Regions from separate parts of the Brevibacillus sp. BD137 genome, predicted to be linked through region 4. Evidence: riboswitches for the same ligand, from Rfam matches in the RefSeq annotation. Region 4 holds a riboswitch; each other region holds the start of a gene.

Region 1 (4,172 bases), 220 kb from region 4:
GCAGATACAAACCAAAGTTGGTCTTGGGAATGGGGGAGTAGGTGACAACGTATTCCTTGTCATTGTCCGAGTAGCTGTATGAGCCCTTTTCCGTTTTTCCTGATTTAAGGATTTCCATTAATGGTTGCGGCAGAGCGGATTCCGTAAGCGGTTTGCCGATTAGATCCTGGGTAGGATGGTATTGAATTTGATCCTTGTTATCAACGAGAATCGGATAACCATCGTTGCCTACTTTCAAATCTTTGAGAAAGGTAGCTGTGAAGTCATCTACATTGACTAGTCCGGTTAAGACACCAAGCTTCTCGTTGTTTTTCCCTTTTACAGGGGAAGCGACGATGATAGAGCGATTGCCGGTTGTCTTCGCAACAAGAACATCGGAGAAGCTGGGCTTGTCCTGCATACCGTCTTTGAAGAATTGGCGCTCGCCAAGATTGATTCCAACGCTTTTGGGGAACGTATCAGCCGTTACTTTTCCATCGCTTGCGATAAACGTATTTCCGTCATACAGTTTCATTTCCTCGGTAAACTTGCGAATAAATTCATTTTTTGCCACTGCATCATCGGATTGAATATCCGAGGTGCGGGCTAAAACTTGAATTTCTGTCATACGCCGGTCCAGATATTGATCCATAGCGATGGCTGTACTGGAAGTAAGGTCAACATAGGATGATTTTTGTTTATCAATGAGAATGGATGAAAAGCTGCTCGTGATAAACAACGAAACGGCAGTAAGTGGAATGACGGCCACGACGAGAAACCAAAGAATCATTTTGTTCCTGAGTTTGTTGAACAAAAACATAGGTTTGTCCACTCCTAATCCGTGAATGCGAAATAGAACAGTCAGACTGCTGAGATGAGCTCAGCAGTCTGACAAAATATTAATAGCCCATTGCTGCGCCTTCACCGCGAGGGTCAGCACCGCCAAATTTTACATTGGTTTGCGGGTCAATCAGGATTGCGCCGGACTGTCCCATCGCATCGGTATAGGCTGCTTCCAGCTTTTCGACTGGATGTCCACGTTTAATGAGCTCGTCCAGGACTTCTTGAGGGATGCGGCTTTCCACCTTGAGATTGTTGGAAGCAGATCCCCAGTTGCGTCCATGCAGCCATCTTGGCGCTTCGATTGCGTCTTGCACGCTGAAACCAAAGTCGACGATGCGTGTGACGAGTGCAGCTTGCGTTTGCGGCTGTCCTTCTCCCCCTTGTGTTCCGTAAAGAAGATAAGGCTTGTCCCCTTTAAAGAGCATAGCTGGGTTAATGGTGTGGAAGGTGCGTTTTCCTGGTTCCAAGTGATTGATGTGTTTGGAATCCAAGGAGAAATAGCTTCCGCGGTTTTGCAAAAGGACACCCGTATCTTTCGCTACGATGCCGGAACCCCAGTCAAAGTAGTGACTCTGAATGATGGACACGGCATTTCCATCTTTGTCGACGATCCCGAACCAGGTTGTATCGCCTTTAGGATCAAGCGGTTCTACGGATTTGGCTGCTTGCTTCAAATCAATGCGCGCAGCTAAATCTTTCCCGTGCTGCTTGGACAACAGCTCATCCACAGGGATATCCGCAAAGGCAGGGTCAGTCAGCCATTTGTCGCGGTCAGCAAAAGCCTGTTTGGTAGCTTCCACAATCGTGTGGTAGTAATCGGGTGTTCCTTCACCCATGCTCTTGAGGTCAAAGTTATTCAAAACATTAAGAATAGAGAGTGATGCCATGCCTTGGGAGTTAGGCGGAACGTTATACGCTTTGTAACCGCGGTAGTCTACCGTAATGGGATCTGCCCACGTAGAGGTATGCTTCTCAAAATCTTTCAACGTGAGCAATCCGCCGTTGGCTTTCATGTCTGCTACGATTTTTTTCGCAACTTCTCCTTTATAAAAACCGTCAGCGCCTTTTTTCGCAATGATTCGCAAAGTATTGGCAAGATCCTTTTGTTTGAGAATTTCGCCCGCTGCATAAGGTTCGCCGTTGGGCTTCAGGAATGTTTTGCGGAATCCATCAAAACGTTGAAGATTCTTCAAGTCATTGTCAGTTGGATCTGTCGCGTATTTTGTCCAATATACTTGGTTGGGGGAGACGGGATATCCGTTCTCGGCGTATCCAATGGCAGGCTCCAGCAGTCTGTTCCATTGAAGCTTATTGTTGCCCATGCTTTTATGGGCGTAGTTGTACGCCTCCCACCAGCCGGAGACGACACCAGGGACAGTGTTTGCTGATTCATAACCGCGGGACGGGATTTTTTCGTAGCCTTTGCCTTTGTAATAGTCGATGGTTGCCTTTTCGCCTGCGCGACCACTGCCGTTCAGCGCTTTCAGCTCTTTTGTTTTGGCATTGTAGATGAGCCAGAAGTTATCTCCGCCAATGGTTGTGTAATGAGGATAGACAACAGCTAAGGTGGAAGCGGCCGTAATAGCAGCATCTACTGCATTTCCGCCGTCTTCCAGTGTTTTCAGGGCCGCAGCCGTAGCCAGATAGTGAGGAGTCGTCACCATTGCGTTCGGTGACATCGATGTTGGACGGTTAGCAGCCTGTGCTCCAGAGAATGTTGATACCCCGATGACAGCAGTCAGCGCGACGGTCGAGAGTTTCTTCCAGAATGACATTCCTATGAAACCTCCTTCATGATGAAAAGAATAATGATTTATTAAACCGGCTATCCGCTGTTGCCTCACCTCCTTTAAAAGTTAAAAATACACAAACATACAAAAGTAGACAAAAATAGACATTATGAGCGCAAAAAAAGACCAATGATATAGGATCATTGGTCGCGTCCTACATCAATACTTCGGTAGCTGGCAAGCGTGTCCGCTGTTGCGGAGGTAGCCCCTGTAGCTTTGCGTCGCCGGATTTCCCCGGGTATGCCGTTTCGATATCAATGGGTGAAGCATAAAATGACACATATACTGATTCGATCGTTGTGGGAAAATGTTCCTAAAAACTCCGTTTGCCAATAATATAGACTATTTACCATTTGTGGTAAATAAGAAAAATATTTTAATCCGTAAAAATAGTCAGGAATGCTATGTATTTTTCGAAAGATATTCACACACCTCTTCGGGCAAAGCTGCTTATGATGATAAAAAGGCACATCTGCCAAGGAGTGAAAAAAAGGCCATGATGCATCCCGATACAGAATTGCGCTATATCAACGATGAGATCGGGTACGGTGTGTTTGCGACGAGGTTTATCCCAAAAGGAACGATTGTATGGGCACAGGATGATTTGGACCAAGTATTGGACCCTGCATTTGTGGAAAGACTTGACTCATTACGAAAACAGGACGTACAAAAATATTCATTTAAGAACCAGTTCGGAAAGTACATTCTTTGTTGGGATAAGGCAAGGTACGTGAACCACAGCTTTCATGCGAATTGTGTGCCGACCATGTATGATATGGAATTGGCTGCACGGGATATTTTTCCGGGCGAAGAGCTGACTGATGATTATGGAACGTTAAATTTGGATGAACCTTTTGAGTGTTTGCCCGAGTCCGACACGGACCGCTCCCGTGTAATGCCCGATGATTTGCTTCGGTATTACCCGCAGTGGGATCGGATTGCAGCGGAAGCATTCCAACGGTTCAATCATGTTGAACAGCCTTTGCTGCATCTGATTCCCTCGAAGCATCTCGAAACGATTCGTGGGATCACGGAGCAGCGCTTAGCCATTGATTCTGTTATTCACCTGTATTGCAGGTCACAATGGCAAACGGGGCAGCAATGGGAGACGTGAGCGGGTCGGTCAACGACCCGATTTTGTTGAACTCTGGGAAGAGAATCAGTATTATGGAATGTAAAGGTGAAGTGAAAGGTTGATTTCATTGGAAAACAAGGTAGCGGCATCCAATTTTATCCGCAATATCATGATTGATGACTTGCAAGAGGGCAAAGTAAAGGAAATCATTACCCGCTTTCCCCCAGAACCGAACGGGTATCTCCATATTGGACATGCAAAAGCAATCTGCCTAAACTTTGAGTTGGCACGAGAATTCTCCGGCAAGGCCAACCTGCGTTTTGACGATACCAACCCGGTGAAGGAAGACATCGAATACGTAGAAGCTATCAAAAGGGACGTTCAATGGCTTGGCTTCGAATGGGACGGGTTGTTTTTTGCATCTGATTACTTTGAAGAGATGTACAACCGAGCGGTGCTGTTGATTAAAAAAGGTCTGGCTTACG
Region 2 (4,172 bases), on a different contig from region 4:
CAAGCTCGAGATCGACTCGGAGGATAGCTTGGAGGATTCAGCGAGCTTGCGTACTTCATCTGCTACGACAGCAAATCCTCGGCCGTGTTCACCTGCCCGAGACGCTTCAATCGTGGCATTGAGTGCCAACAGGTTGGTTTGTGCAGAAATATCGGAAATGGTTTGAATGATTTTCCCAATCGATTCGGTTTCTTTATTGAGCTCTTGAATCAGCTGGTTCGTGCCTTGGATGTCCGTGATGAATCGTTCAAAGTCATTGCCGATGTTGCCAATGCGTTTTCCACTCTCGCTAGTGGCTTCTTTGGTCGATTCTACGTACTCATGCATTTCTGTAACAGAGCGGGTCATGTCCTCAACTTGCAGATTCGTCGAGCTCATTTCCCGACGCAGCTCGTCTGTATTGCTGGTCTGGACCGTAAAGGACTCCATAATGTCTTGCAGGGAAGCGACGGTTTCGACAGCGCGAACATTTACACCATCTGTTACCTTGTTCAAATTCTCTTGATAGTCTTGCATAGAGGTGAGAGATTCATTGATCTGATCGAGAACACGTTGCAACGATTCCTTCGAGGCAATCGCTTCTTGCTTTTGTTGCTCACTTTCCTCTTGCAGCTTGTTATTGAATACAGCATGCATCATGCTCGTGATAGAGACGAAGCAGAAGGTGAGCAGGAAGTACATCAGGTCAAGATTGCTTGTGGAATGGAAAATCAATTCTCTCTGTGTCAGGAAGTAGTAAGAGACAATGCCTAATGTCGATGCAATGGTCAAAATATTGATGAGTCGGTCTTGATAAATCCCCATGACTGCTACAAAGAACATAATGGTCATGATATTGATCATATGCGGATCCAGTCCAACAATGATGAACATGAAGATTCCGATTACAGCGAAGTTGAAAAACTTCATGAAAGGAGCTGCTTTTTCACGGAAGCGCGGGCGATTGGATATGTAAGTAAAAGGTGCCAGCACGCCATACAAAATACCCAGTATTGTGAAAACGAATGTGTACGAAACGCCTAGAAAGAGGTTTAAGACCTGAACAACCGTAATAATACTTGCGAATACGATTACGACCCAATTGTTTCTTCTTCTCAATAAATCAACGTTATCAATGTTATCCATGTTACCCACCTACCTCGACTTTTACTTGGTTGGATGACGACGAATTGTACCAGGAATATTTCGGATCGTGCTTATTGTCATAGACATCTTTTAGATGAAAGAGGGTCGGAATGGCATTGGCCCCTTTGTAAAAGACAATATCTTTGGTCTGAGTCGCCTTTACTTGATACTTCGTGTTAATAAATTTAAAAAAAGTTGGATCTGCTACCCCGATTGCGTGGGTATAGCCATGCTTTTCAGCGTAATCTATCATCAAGCAAATTCCTTTTTGCCCTAGTTGTCCACGGTATTTTGGCAAAACAGCGAGACTGTCTACCTCCATTACTTTCATATCTTCTGTAACAACATCCTGAAATAGTGATTTCATATAAGCACTTGATTTGGAAAAGGGCGTCATTTCAAATGTTCCACCTGCTTCACCATCATCGGCAAGTAGGAGGAATTGTGCGGAGCCTTCTTTCGCGTACTCCATCTCGAAGCCCATGCTTGTCCATACTGTTTCTTTGATTTCATGAAATTTAGCTAACTCTTGTACGGTTTCTACTTGTTTGTACATAACTTCTCCACTCCATCGTTTTCTGATTACCGTGTTGTGTATGTTTGACGTCCCAAAAGTTATGTTTTTCCATTCTGTTGCAAAAATGAAAGTGCTTTCATCCCCCTTTCAAAAAACGAAACACAAAAAAAGGCCGTTCCATCGAAATGGAACAACCGAAGCTACCAACATCAAAAAAATTGTTCCAAGATGATGGCAACCCGGCTATCATGGTCAAAGACTGTAGACCCGTGGTTTTGCGTCGCCACCTTTCGATGACTTTGCCTTTTGCATTTATTAGCATAATTTGTAAAACTGTGTCGAATTTTGCTAGACATAATCATGCAAAATATAAGCCAAAAGATATACTTTGTCAAGTTTTGGTAGGGTAAAGAAACTAATTGTTCATAAATCATAGACGAACAAAAAACCAGTTGTGATATCAACTGGTCCTTCATTCATAGGCGTTAGGTTAGGGTACGCAGAATGTCTAAAACTTGGGTAGGCTCCGTTCGCGCTTTGTAATCTGGATCTAAGCATGCTAATCGGATTACGCCCTGGTTGTCGAGGATATAAGTAGCAGGAATGGGGAGCGTCCAAGAATCGTCACGATTAAAATGCTTGAGATCAATATCCAATGATCGATAGGTATCCTGTAAATAATCGGGCAGTCTGAAACTGAGTTTATATTTTTCTGCTACCAGATTATTGGTATCGCATAACACGGGAAAGCTCAATCCGTTTTTCTCTTGCATAGTCAGAGAGTGTGCAGGAGATTGTGGACTAATGGCAAACAATTGGGCACCCAGAGAGGTAATCGTATCGATCTGTTTTTGGTATGCTTGCAGCTCCAAATTGCAGTAGGGGCACCAGGATCCACGGAAAAATGTGAGGACGATGGGACCTTTTACGATTTCTTCCGACAAGGTAATGGTCTTGCCAGTGTGGTCGTTCAACATGAAATCAGGCGCAATCGAACCAATCGGCAAGCCCTTTGCGTGTCCAGAGGTCCGCAGCTCCTCGATTGATCTTGTAAATGCATCTGTTACTTCACGAGTGAGGAAGCCAGCTATTTGAATGGTTGTAAAATCTAGCTCTTCGCGCAGGCTCTGAAAATGTGGTTTATCCATATGTCGTCTCCTCTTTTTCGAAAGAATAGTAGAAGTCATAGCTTCACGATATCTTTCTTTTGGAGGGAAAGATGTAAACTGGATTACATCTTCTTTAAAATGTTATCCCGATGAATGGAAATGGTTTTAAAACCTGTTTGAATCAGTTCTTCTCTTGCTAAAGCACGTAATGCTACCGTCACAGCTTCCCGGGATGCCCCGACATGGGCGAGCTCTTGATGGGAAAGAGGTAAGTCAATTTTTTGAAATGCAGAACTGCAAGGAGTACCAAATTGGTCGGCAAGCCTTACTAACGTGGAAATAATGCGATCTTGTAAAGGGAGAAGGGCAAGATTTTCGGCTGCTTGGCTGATCGAAACCATTCTATCGCTAATGATCTTCATGATCTTCATCATTAGTTGTGGATGTTCAATTATGTAGCTCTCAAATTTTGCTTTGCTCATTTTACAAATGAGGCAGGCTTCGATGGTTTCTATATACATCTCCCGTGTACCTAATGACAGGAGATCCAGTTCTCCAAACACATTGCCATCTCCGAGGATATCGAATGTGAACTGCCGACCATCCCGGTTTACTTTGTATAAACGTACTTTCCCCTGTTTGATGAAGTAGAAGCCCTCTGAAAAAGTTTCTGGTGTTTGAATACACGTATTTTGGGGGAAAGAGGTTAAGGAGGTTAATTGATCGATTAAGCGCAAACTTTCCTCGGATAATGAATTCAACAAATAAAATTGGGATAAATATGTGATTCGGTTCATCATTTCTGTTCGGTTTGGGTCTTCATGATTGTTCTTTTCGCTTTGGTAACAATTCTTTTCGTTTCTTTTGTATCCGAGATTCTTAGCCACTCGTCACAAAGCTGCGTCACCCAGTCTGGTTGTGATTTACTGGCATCGTTCAACCAATTCCCTACAGAATCTTGAACATATTTAGTGGCATCTGACTTCACTGGCGTGAGTAAAGGCAGGCAGCGAGCAGGCTCATTTCTCAATGCGTCTATATGCTTACACCAGACCCCTCGTGGGCGTGTGGCTTCTACCGCAAATCGCCGAATATTTTCATCGGTATCAAGTACCCATTCGCTCAGGAGTTGAATGGAATGGTCCAGATCATGCACGAGAGAATCTCGAATCGCCATCCATGCGAGCTCTCTCACTCCAAAATGTTGATCAGCCGCGAATTTTCTTATTTGCCTTAGTTTTTCTTCGAGAGATAAGCTGTTATCCAGGCCGATGATATAGGTACTCCAGCAACGGACACTGTCTGACTTGTGGTTGGCTAACGATAGGAAAACGGGAGACATAGCTGTGGGTTCACCCGATTTGTGTAAGATCGCAAGTAGTTCTTGTCCAATCAGACGGATCGCTTTCATTCCGCTTCGA
Region 3 (4,172 bases), 320 kb from region 4:
TGAAATTGCCAAGAGTGCAGGTATTGAAGAACAGCATTTGGAGCTATACGGAAAATATAAAGCCAAACTATCAGATGAACTATGGGAGCAAGTGAAGGATCGCCCTGATGGCAAACTGATTCTTGTTACAGCGATGAACCCCAATCCGGCGGGAGCAGGCAAGACGCTCACGACGATTGGTCTGTCACAATCTTTAAATCATCTCGGGAAGAAAACAATGGCAGCACTTCGCGAGCCGTCCTTGGGTCCTTGCATGGGGATCAAAGGAGGCGCAACTGGAAGCGGCCAGGCACAAATTCTCCCGGCTGATGAAATTAACCTGCATTTTACAGGGGACATTCACGCGATTACAGCTGCACATAACTTGTTGGCAGCGATGATCGACAATCATATTTTTCATGGCAATCCGCGCGGACTCAATCCAAAGAAAATCGTCTGGAAACGAGCTATGGACATGAACGACCGCGCACTGCGAAACATCGTGATTGGTCTGGGTGAAGGTAATGGTATGACGCGTGAGGATGGCTTCATGATTACGACCGCGTCGGAAATCATGGCGATCTTATGCTTGAGTGAGAATCTAGCAGACTTGCGCGAGCGGTTGAACCATATCATTATTGGCTACGATTTCAATGATCAGCCTGTACGGGCAGAAGAAATCAACGCGGTTGATGCGATGTGTGTTCTCTTGAAGGAAGCCATCAAGCCCAATCTCGTACAGACAATCGAGGGAACCCCGGTCATCATTCACGGTGGACCTTTTGCCAATATCGCACATGGGTGCAGCAGTGTGATCGGAACCAAAATGGCCTTGAAGCTGGCAGATTACGTCGTAACAGAGGCTGGATTTGGTGCCGACTTGGGAGCCGAGAAGTTTTTTGACATCAAGTGCAGAAAAGCAGGTCTGACTCCATCGGCTGCTGTCGTGGTCATTACAGTTCGTTCGTTGAAATACAACGGCGGGGTAAAAGTACCAGACTTGGCAGTGGAGAACTTGTCTGCTCTGGAAAAAGGCTTCGAAAACGTCAAGCGACATCTGGAAAACCTACAGAAGTTCGGTGTGCCAGCAGTGGTGGCCATTAATCATTTTGCGACAGATACCCAAGCAGAGATTGATGCTGTCATTGCGCTGTGCCAAGCGGCTGGAGCCGAAGCAGCGCTCTCTAAAGTGTGGGCAGAAGGAGGAGCAGGCGGTGTCGAGCTGGCTGAAAAAGTCATTCGGGCAGCAGAGCTGCCTTCGTCTTTCCGATTCTTGTATGAGGAAGGCCTCAGCATTAAAGACAAGATTGAGACTGTCGTGAAAGAAGTATACCGTGGATCAGGAGTTGTCTTTTCGCCGTTGGCATTAAAAACGATGCAAAAGGTAGAAGAAATGGGCATGTCCCATCTGCCTGTGTGCATGGCGAAAACACCTTACTCTTTTACGGATCGCGCTGATCTGTTGGGGGCACCTGTAGACTTCACGATTCATGTGAGCGAAGTGCGCATATCAGCAGGAGCTGGTTTCATCGTGGCACTGACCGGAAGCTTGGTTACCATGCCTGGCCTCCCGAAAAAGCCGGCTGCGGAATCGTTATATGTAGACGAGGATGGCCAAGTGATTGGATTAAGCTAATCAAAAAGTGTGACAAAAAGCTGACAGCTGTAAAAGGTTGTCAGCTTTTTTTCCATTTTGAGGTTTATCGGCGGAAAGTTATGGGAAATGAAAGGTGTGATTGAAAAAATGTGCACTTAATTGAAAAACAACAAGGAATGACAAAGGCAAACTTGCTGAAAGGCAGGGACGCAAAGCCACGGGTCTAAGGACGAAGGTCAAATGACTTTCGCAGCTAGGACAGCCGGGTTGCCATACCGTAGTCATGATGGGCTGTCGGTGGGCAGTCTTTTTTTTGTTGAAAAAAGAGAAGGGAGAAGGGATTCGGTATGAAAAATAGTTTGAAGAATAAGCTAATTATCGTTTTGTGCCTGCTGTTGGTGATAAGTTTGGGTACGGTTTGCGGTGCAAGCTATTGGAGTGCTTCCAACCTTTTGGCAAACAGTCTGGACAAAGAAGCTGAGCTGTCAGCTAGCAATCTCTCGATTCGTATCGATGGTTTCTTTCAAGAGAAAATTGAGATTGTACGAGCGATAGGAGGGTTGATGTCGGCAGATCAAAATGTCGAACAAGACCTGAAACTCATTCAAGAAGCCCAAAAGAAAAACCCCGAGTTTGAGACGTTCTTCTTTTCGCATGACTTAAGCGGTAAGAAAGTGATCAATTTCAAGGGTGAAGTGACCGACATCTCGGATCGTCCGCATATTAAGGAAGCCAGCAAAGGGGAAGGGAAGGTTGTTGTCTCTGAGCCAGTCGTTTCGAAGCGGACAGGGAATAACATCGTGACACTGGTCGTTCCATTGATGAAGGACAACCGTCAATACGGTTACATCGGTTCTACGATTCCAATCAATGAGATCCAAAAAAAGGTGTCTGAAGAGAAATTTGGCGAATTAGGTTACGCCTTTTTAGTAAGCAAAACAGGAACATTTATTTATCATCCGAATAGCGAGTACATTCTGAAGGAATCCATTCTCAATATGGGTATTCTTCAACTTCAGACTGCTTTTGAAGATATCAAGCAAGGGAATCATGGAATCGCCCAATACGAATACGAGAATACAGAGCGATTTGCTTCCTATGCGCCAACCAATTTGAACTGGGGGATATTCATCACTGCACCCGTAGCGGAGCTACATGCACCTGTCGATCAACTGTTAGTCCGATTGACGGTTATTTCCCTCATCGTATTGGGGCTTGGGGTTGTCCTCGTTTATTTCTTGGCTGTACGCATGGTGAAACCAATTGAGCGTCTGAATCACGCAGTAAATGTAGTGGCGCAGGGGAACTTGAAAGAGACCGTAACGGTTGACGGAAAAGACGAGATTGCGGTTCTGTCCCGTGACTTTAACCAGACGGTATCACACTTGAAAAATTTGATCGAAGACGTATCACTGTCGTCTGATCAAGTTCAGCGTTTTAGTCAGGAAGTCTCCGAAGGTATTAAACAAGCGACGGAAAACATCAACCAAATCGGGTTGTCTATCGAACAGATTTCTGAGGGAGCAGAGGCGCAGGCATCCAGCTCGCAGGAAATCGCATTGTCGATGACTGACATGGCAGCAGGCATCGTGAAAATCGCGGAGACGTCTGCACATGTTTCTGAGGCTGCCCAGATCGCAACAGAGCAGGCTGAGCAAGGGACTGCTGTGGTAGAGCAGGCAGTTCGCCAGATGGGAAGCATTGGCGAGGGAACTTCGAAGGCGACTGTAGCCATCGAGCAGCTCAACAATCGCTCCAAAGAAATCGAAGGCATTCTCGATACGATTAGTCAGTTGACCTCGCAAATCAATTTGCTTGCCTTGAACGCTTCGATTGAGGCAGCACGTGCTGGCGAGCATGGACGTGGGTTTGCTGTAGTTGCTGGTGAAGTGAAAAAACTGGCGAACCAATCCGAGGAATCCGCATCGAAAATTGCAATGCTGATCGGCGAAATCCAGCAGGATACTCATCACGCAGTAGAGGTTATGACCGAGGGTAACCAAAACGCACAGCAAGGTATCCAACTGGTCGAAGAGGTTCGCGAAATCTTCGAGCATATTTTGGAATCTTCCCGGAACGTTGCCGCGCACATTTTGGAAGTATCCGCAGCATCTGAGCAAATGTCAGCAGGCTCCCAACAGGTGAGTGCTTCTGTAGATGAAATGCATACCATTGCAAAGCATGCTTCACTCGACGCGCAAACTGTGGCAAGGGCAACCGAAGAGCAGCTTCAAGCCATCCAAGAAATTGGCAAGTCTGTCGAGCATTTAAACACAGTGGCGGAAGAATTACAGCAAGGAATCGGCAGGTTTTCGGTGTAAGAAGCAGCTCATCAGATTGTAAGTCCTCTTTTTGAAAGGGGGGATGCCATTAGGGGATGATGGAGTTTGTTTCTATAACTAAATTCATTACCGTTTAACAGGAGGAGAACCCAGATGAAAAAAATCACACAAACAATCTTGGCGAGCACACTCGCTGCAACTATGCTCATGACATCAGGAACAGGTGCTTTTGCCGCAACAGCGGTTAAGCCTGTCCAAACTGTAGCGGCTGAAGCTGCTAAAAAACCACAAGTGAAGAAGTTTGAGTCTCGTTT
Region 4 (4,172 bases):
TTGACTACTGTTCTGTGCATGCAGCCAAAGCACTTCAGGCAAGTGGTATTGCGGCAGTCGTTGTGAACAACAACCCAGAGACGGTCAGCACTGACTACGAAACTGCCGACCATCTATATTTTGAACCACTTCACGTAGAAGACGTGCTGCATATCGCAGAGCGCGAACAGGTTGAGGGCGTCATGGTTCAGTTCGGTGGTCAAACTGCGATCAATTTGGCAGCCAAGCTGGAGAACGCGGGGCTGAAAGTAATGGGTACGTCGCTTACCGCAATCGAACGCGCGGAGGATCGCGAGCTGTTCTACGCCATGCTGCGCAAGCTGGACATTCCGCATATCCCCGGTAAAGGAGTATCGTCCTTGGAGGATGCGACAGCGATAGCGGAGGAAATCGGCTTCCCTGTTTTGATGCGACCTTCGTACGTCATCGGCGGGCAAGGTATGGTAGTTGTCCACAATATCGACGAGCTACAAGCTACCCTTCACGACTGGTTGAACCATCCGGACATGAGCATGTTCTTCCCGCTCCTCGTGGATAAATACGTTCCAGGCAAGGAAGCAGAAGTAGACGCGGTATGCGACGGACAATCTGTTATCATCCCAGGGATTTTCCAGCATGTGGAGAGGGCGGGCATCCACTCAGGCGACAGTGTAGCCTTGTTCCCGGCTCCTCATCTGACGGATGACATCAAGCACAAAATCGCGAGCTATACCGAAGCAATCGCGAAGGAAATGGAAGCGGCCGGGTTAATCAATATCCAGTTCGTCATTGATGGCGAAACGGTTTATGTACTGGAGGTAAATCCTCGTGCATCACGGACCGTACCGATTACAAGCAAAGTGACTGGCGTCCCGATGGTTCAACTGGCGGTTCGCGCACAATTGGGTGAAAAGCTGTCGGAGATGGGCTACGGTACAGGGCTTTTGCCAGAGATTCCGTTTGCAGTCGTCAAGGCACCGGTTTTCTCCACGATCAAGCTGAACGGTGTAGACCCGGTACTGGGTCCAGAGATGAAATCGACGGGCGAAGTTCTCGGCTTGGGGCATTCTTTCGAAGAGGCAGCAGGCAAAGCCTTTGCTTTCAAGGACAATTTGTACGGCGACTGGCAAAAGGGTCAGTTGGTCATGATTTCTCTGGCAGATGGAGATAAGCAGGAAGCAGTAAGAGAGCTGCTGGGGCGACTCCAAGCTGACGGCGCGGAACTGGCGGCGACTCCGGGAACGGCCGAGTGGCTGGCAGCCAAAGAAATTGTCGTGAAGCATATCGTGGCAGATGAAGCGGCGTGGATCGAGCTGTTGCAAAAGGAAGAAGCGGCTTTCGCTCTCGTTACTGCGACGAAAGGCAATCGTCAGGGCCGGACAGGATTTGCCCTGCGAAGCAGGATGGTACAACAAGGTGTGCCATTGTTCTCCGCTGTCGATACGTTCGAGTTATACGTGAAGTCTATTTTGAAGAAAAGAGGTGGCTCGCATGCAGCCAGTGAAGATATTGGAACACTTTCAAAACTTGCCGTTACAAAAGCATAAAGGAAAAGACTTTCTACGCGTCGATGAATTCAACGGGGAAGAATTGATGGAGCTGCTCCATCTGTCTGCTCACGTCAAGCAATTGCAAAAGCTGGGTCAGCCATTTCAGCCTTTGCAAGGCAAGACGTTGGGAATGATCTTTGACAAGGCTTCGACCCGCACGCGCGTCTCCTTTGAAGTAGGGATGCACCAGTTGGGCGGCCTGGGGATGTTCATGAGCGGAAAAGAGCTTCAGCTCGGACGTGGGGAGCCGATCAGCGACACAGCAAAAGTTCTCTCTCGGTACGTGGATGCCATCATGATTCGCACCTTTTCCCACTCCTATGTAGAAGAGCTTGCTCTGCACGCGTCGATCCCCATTATCAATGGTTTGACCGATCTGTACCATCCTTGTCAGGCTTTGGCTGATCTGCTGACGATCTGGGAGCATAAGGGCAAGCTAAAAGGAATCAAGCTCGCCTATGTAGGAGACGGCAATAACGTGGCGAACTCACTGGTGCTGGGCGCAGCTCTGCTTGGTCTTGATGTGCGGGTGGCGACTCCGGTAGGCTACGAAATGGATACAACCATTGTCGCAAAAGCTACAGGGTACGCGAAACAAAGCGGTGGAAAAATGATGGTGACCACTGATCCGATAGAGGCTGTCATGGGGGCAGATGCTGTATACACGGACGTTTGGACTAGTATGGGTTTTGAAGAAGAAAATGAGGTGCGATTGAAAGCATTTGCCGACTATCAAGTGAACGAAAAATTGGTAGCAGCGGCAGACCGTAATTATCTCTTCTTGCACTGCTTGCCAGCACATCGTGGGGAGGAAGTGACAACCGGGGTCATCGACGGATCGCGCTCTGTCATTTTTGATCAGGCTGAAAATAGATTGCACGCACAAAAAGCGATCTTGGCGGCGCTGGTGTGAACATAGTTCTAGTTAAATAGAACTATCTGCAATTAAATCGAATAGACTATGAATCTATGATTGCCGAATTTTGTCACTTATGTGTAAAATAAAGGTAGGAAAGAAGCGAAGAAGTACGGACTGTATCTGGTCGCTTGGTCCGTATGGAGCCAGTAGCGAATCCAACCTTTTTCTTAATGGAAAAGGAAAGGGGAGCAGGGGCTGTACTTGGTCGCTTGGCCTCTGCATCACGGACAGTAGCGAAGCCAGCTTTCTCCACTATGCTTGAAGGAGGGGAAAAGAAAATGAAAAAATGGTTCGCGGCAATTATGATGGTGGTAGCAATCGTAGCAGCTACTTCTGCAAACTTCCATATTGGATAAATAAGCGTATCGGAGAAACAAACACCGCTTGGCTGAGTGGTGTTTTTTCTTCAAGCTTGGAGGAAACAACATGCTATTGGATGTAATTGCCCTATCTTTTCTCGTAGCATTGCTGCGAGGGGGAAGAATCAAAGAATTACCTAAGTTCAACCAAATGAAACTTCTTTTCGTTACCATATTGCTGCAGGCTTGTGCAGTCTTCTTCCCTACGATCGGTGGCATTTTCATATCGATCGCGTATGTGTTTATATTGGCCTTCCTCGTTTTTAATCGAGAATTTGAAGATATGCGGATTTTTTTAATCGGCTGGTTGCTGAATGCGATTGCAATTTGGTCTAACAATGGAAAAATGCCAATCGATTTAGTTCAAGCAGCAAAGCTTCCTTATGATTTAGAGCCAGTTATAAACGGAACGAATTTCAAGCATAGTGTATTGACGGAAAGTTCGAATTTTCCGTTTTTGACGGATGTCATTTACATGCCATCTTTCATTCCTCGGATTATTAGCATCGGCGATATTTTTATTATGTTAGGTGCCTTTTTACTTGTTCAGCGATTGATGAATAAACCGATTTCATTACTACAACTTCGCGAAGGTAAAAGCTATGCGACAAAAAACTAATTTTGCGGTTTGGATAAAAGGGATTGTTGTCCAGGTTGGATTTGTCATTGCAGCAATCTATATTTTTTACACATCTTCATCTGAATGGGCTGCTCGTGAGCATTGGGGGGTATTATCTACCTACACCCTCCTGACCATTTTTTCCTGTTTTGCTCCCGTGCGTATATCTAATACGATTTTAACAGTGAACAATGCTGTAATCTTTTCGGGTATCTTGTTGTACGGAGTCTGGGTCGGAGTATGGGCTGCTGTTATTGAATCTTTAATCATTGCTTTTCTGGGAAGGTTTAATCCGCTAAAAGCTATTATTAACATTGGGCAATTGTTAATGACTATATGGACAGTAGCGTTTTTGAAGGATTGGATCGAGGGCTTCGGAACTGTTTCTCCCATTATTAGCGATTTGTTTTTGGCTGTTGTGTATTGGTTTGTGAACCTGATTTTATGTGGATTGGGTATCTCTTATTTTCATCAAATGACCTGGGCGCGAACCGTAAAGATGATGGCAAAAGGCTTTACCTCGACTTACTTGTTGCTTTTAATTCTTGCCGGGGTAGGTTCACGATTAGTAGAGTTATATGGTCCGTTAACACTAATTCCTATGATGATTGCGTTTATTACGATCAGCTACGTTTTTCATCATTACTATGACAATCTTCAAAGGCTTCAGCAAAAAGTGGAAGAGGTCAAATCATTCAATCACAACTTCTTAACGACGATGGCTGCTTCCATTGACGCACGAGATC

What was found. Region 4 has a riboswitch for cyclic di-GMP ahead of ODZ53_RS06855 (hypothetical protein). Riboswitches for the same ligand answer to the same signal wherever they lie in the genome.
Region 1: another riboswitch for cyclic di-GMP. It lies ahead of ggt (gamma-glutamyltransferase); the one in region 4 lies ahead of ODZ53_RS06855 (hypothetical protein).
Region 2: another riboswitch for cyclic di-GMP. It lies ahead of ODZ53_RS10055 (GNAT family N-acetyltransferase); the one in region 4 lies ahead of ODZ53_RS06855 (hypothetical protein).
Region 3: another riboswitch for cyclic di-GMP. It lies ahead of ODZ53_RS08340 (methyl-accepting chemotaxis protein); the one in region 4 lies ahead of ODZ53_RS06855 (hypothetical protein).

The regions. Positions count from the first base shown of each region.
Region 1 covers NZ_JAOTNO010000003.1:254,619-258,790, reverse strand. Annotated here, with positions in the region: gene ODZ53_RS07865 (methyl-accepting chemotaxis protein) at 1-799, opposite strand, end outside; gene ggt (gamma-glutamyltransferase) at 879-2,597, opposite strand; cyclic di-GMP riboswitch class I at 2,779-2,867, opposite strand; gene ODZ53_RS07855 (SET domain-containing protein) at 3,109-3,726, shown strand; gene ODZ53_RS07850 (glutamine--tRNA ligase/YqeY domain fusion protein) at 3,806-4,172, shown strand, end outside.
Region 2 covers NZ_JAOTNO010000004.1:15,433-19,604, forward strand. Annotated here, with positions in the region: gene ODZ53_RS10050 (methyl-accepting chemotaxis protein) at 1-1,134, opposite strand, end outside; gene ODZ53_RS10055 (GNAT family N-acetyltransferase) at 1,127-1,681, opposite strand; cyclic di-GMP riboswitch class I at 1,873-1,956, opposite strand; gene ODZ53_RS10060 (peroxiredoxin-like family protein) at 2,128-2,790, opposite strand; gene ODZ53_RS10065 (Crp/Fnr family transcriptional regulator) at 2,874-3,548, opposite strand; gene ODZ53_RS10070 (DNA alkylation repair protein) at 3,548-4,172, opposite strand, start outside.
Region 3 covers NZ_JAOTNO010000003.1:354,625-358,796, reverse strand. Annotated here, with positions in the region: gene ODZ53_RS08345 (formate--tetrahydrofolate ligase) at 1-1,615, shown strand, start outside; cyclic di-GMP riboswitch class I at 1,751-1,851, shown strand; gene ODZ53_RS08340 (methyl-accepting chemotaxis protein) at 1,924-3,897, shown strand; gene ODZ53_RS08335 (transporter substrate-binding domain-containing protein) at 4,012-4,172, shown strand, end outside.
Region 4 covers NZ_JAOTNO010000003.1:31,112-35,283, reverse strand. Annotated here, with positions in the region: gene carB (carbamoyl-phosphate synthase (glutamine-hydrolyzing) large subunit) at 1-1,526, shown strand, start outside; gene argF (ornithine carbamoyltransferase) at 1,471-2,442, shown strand; cyclic di-GMP riboswitch class II at 2,538-2,618, shown strand; gene ODZ53_RS06855 (hypothetical protein) at 2,586-2,804, shown strand; gene ODZ53_RS06850 (DUF5317 domain-containing protein) at 2,875-3,426, shown strand; gene ODZ53_RS06845 (HD-GYP domain-containing protein) at 3,410-4,172, shown strand, end outside.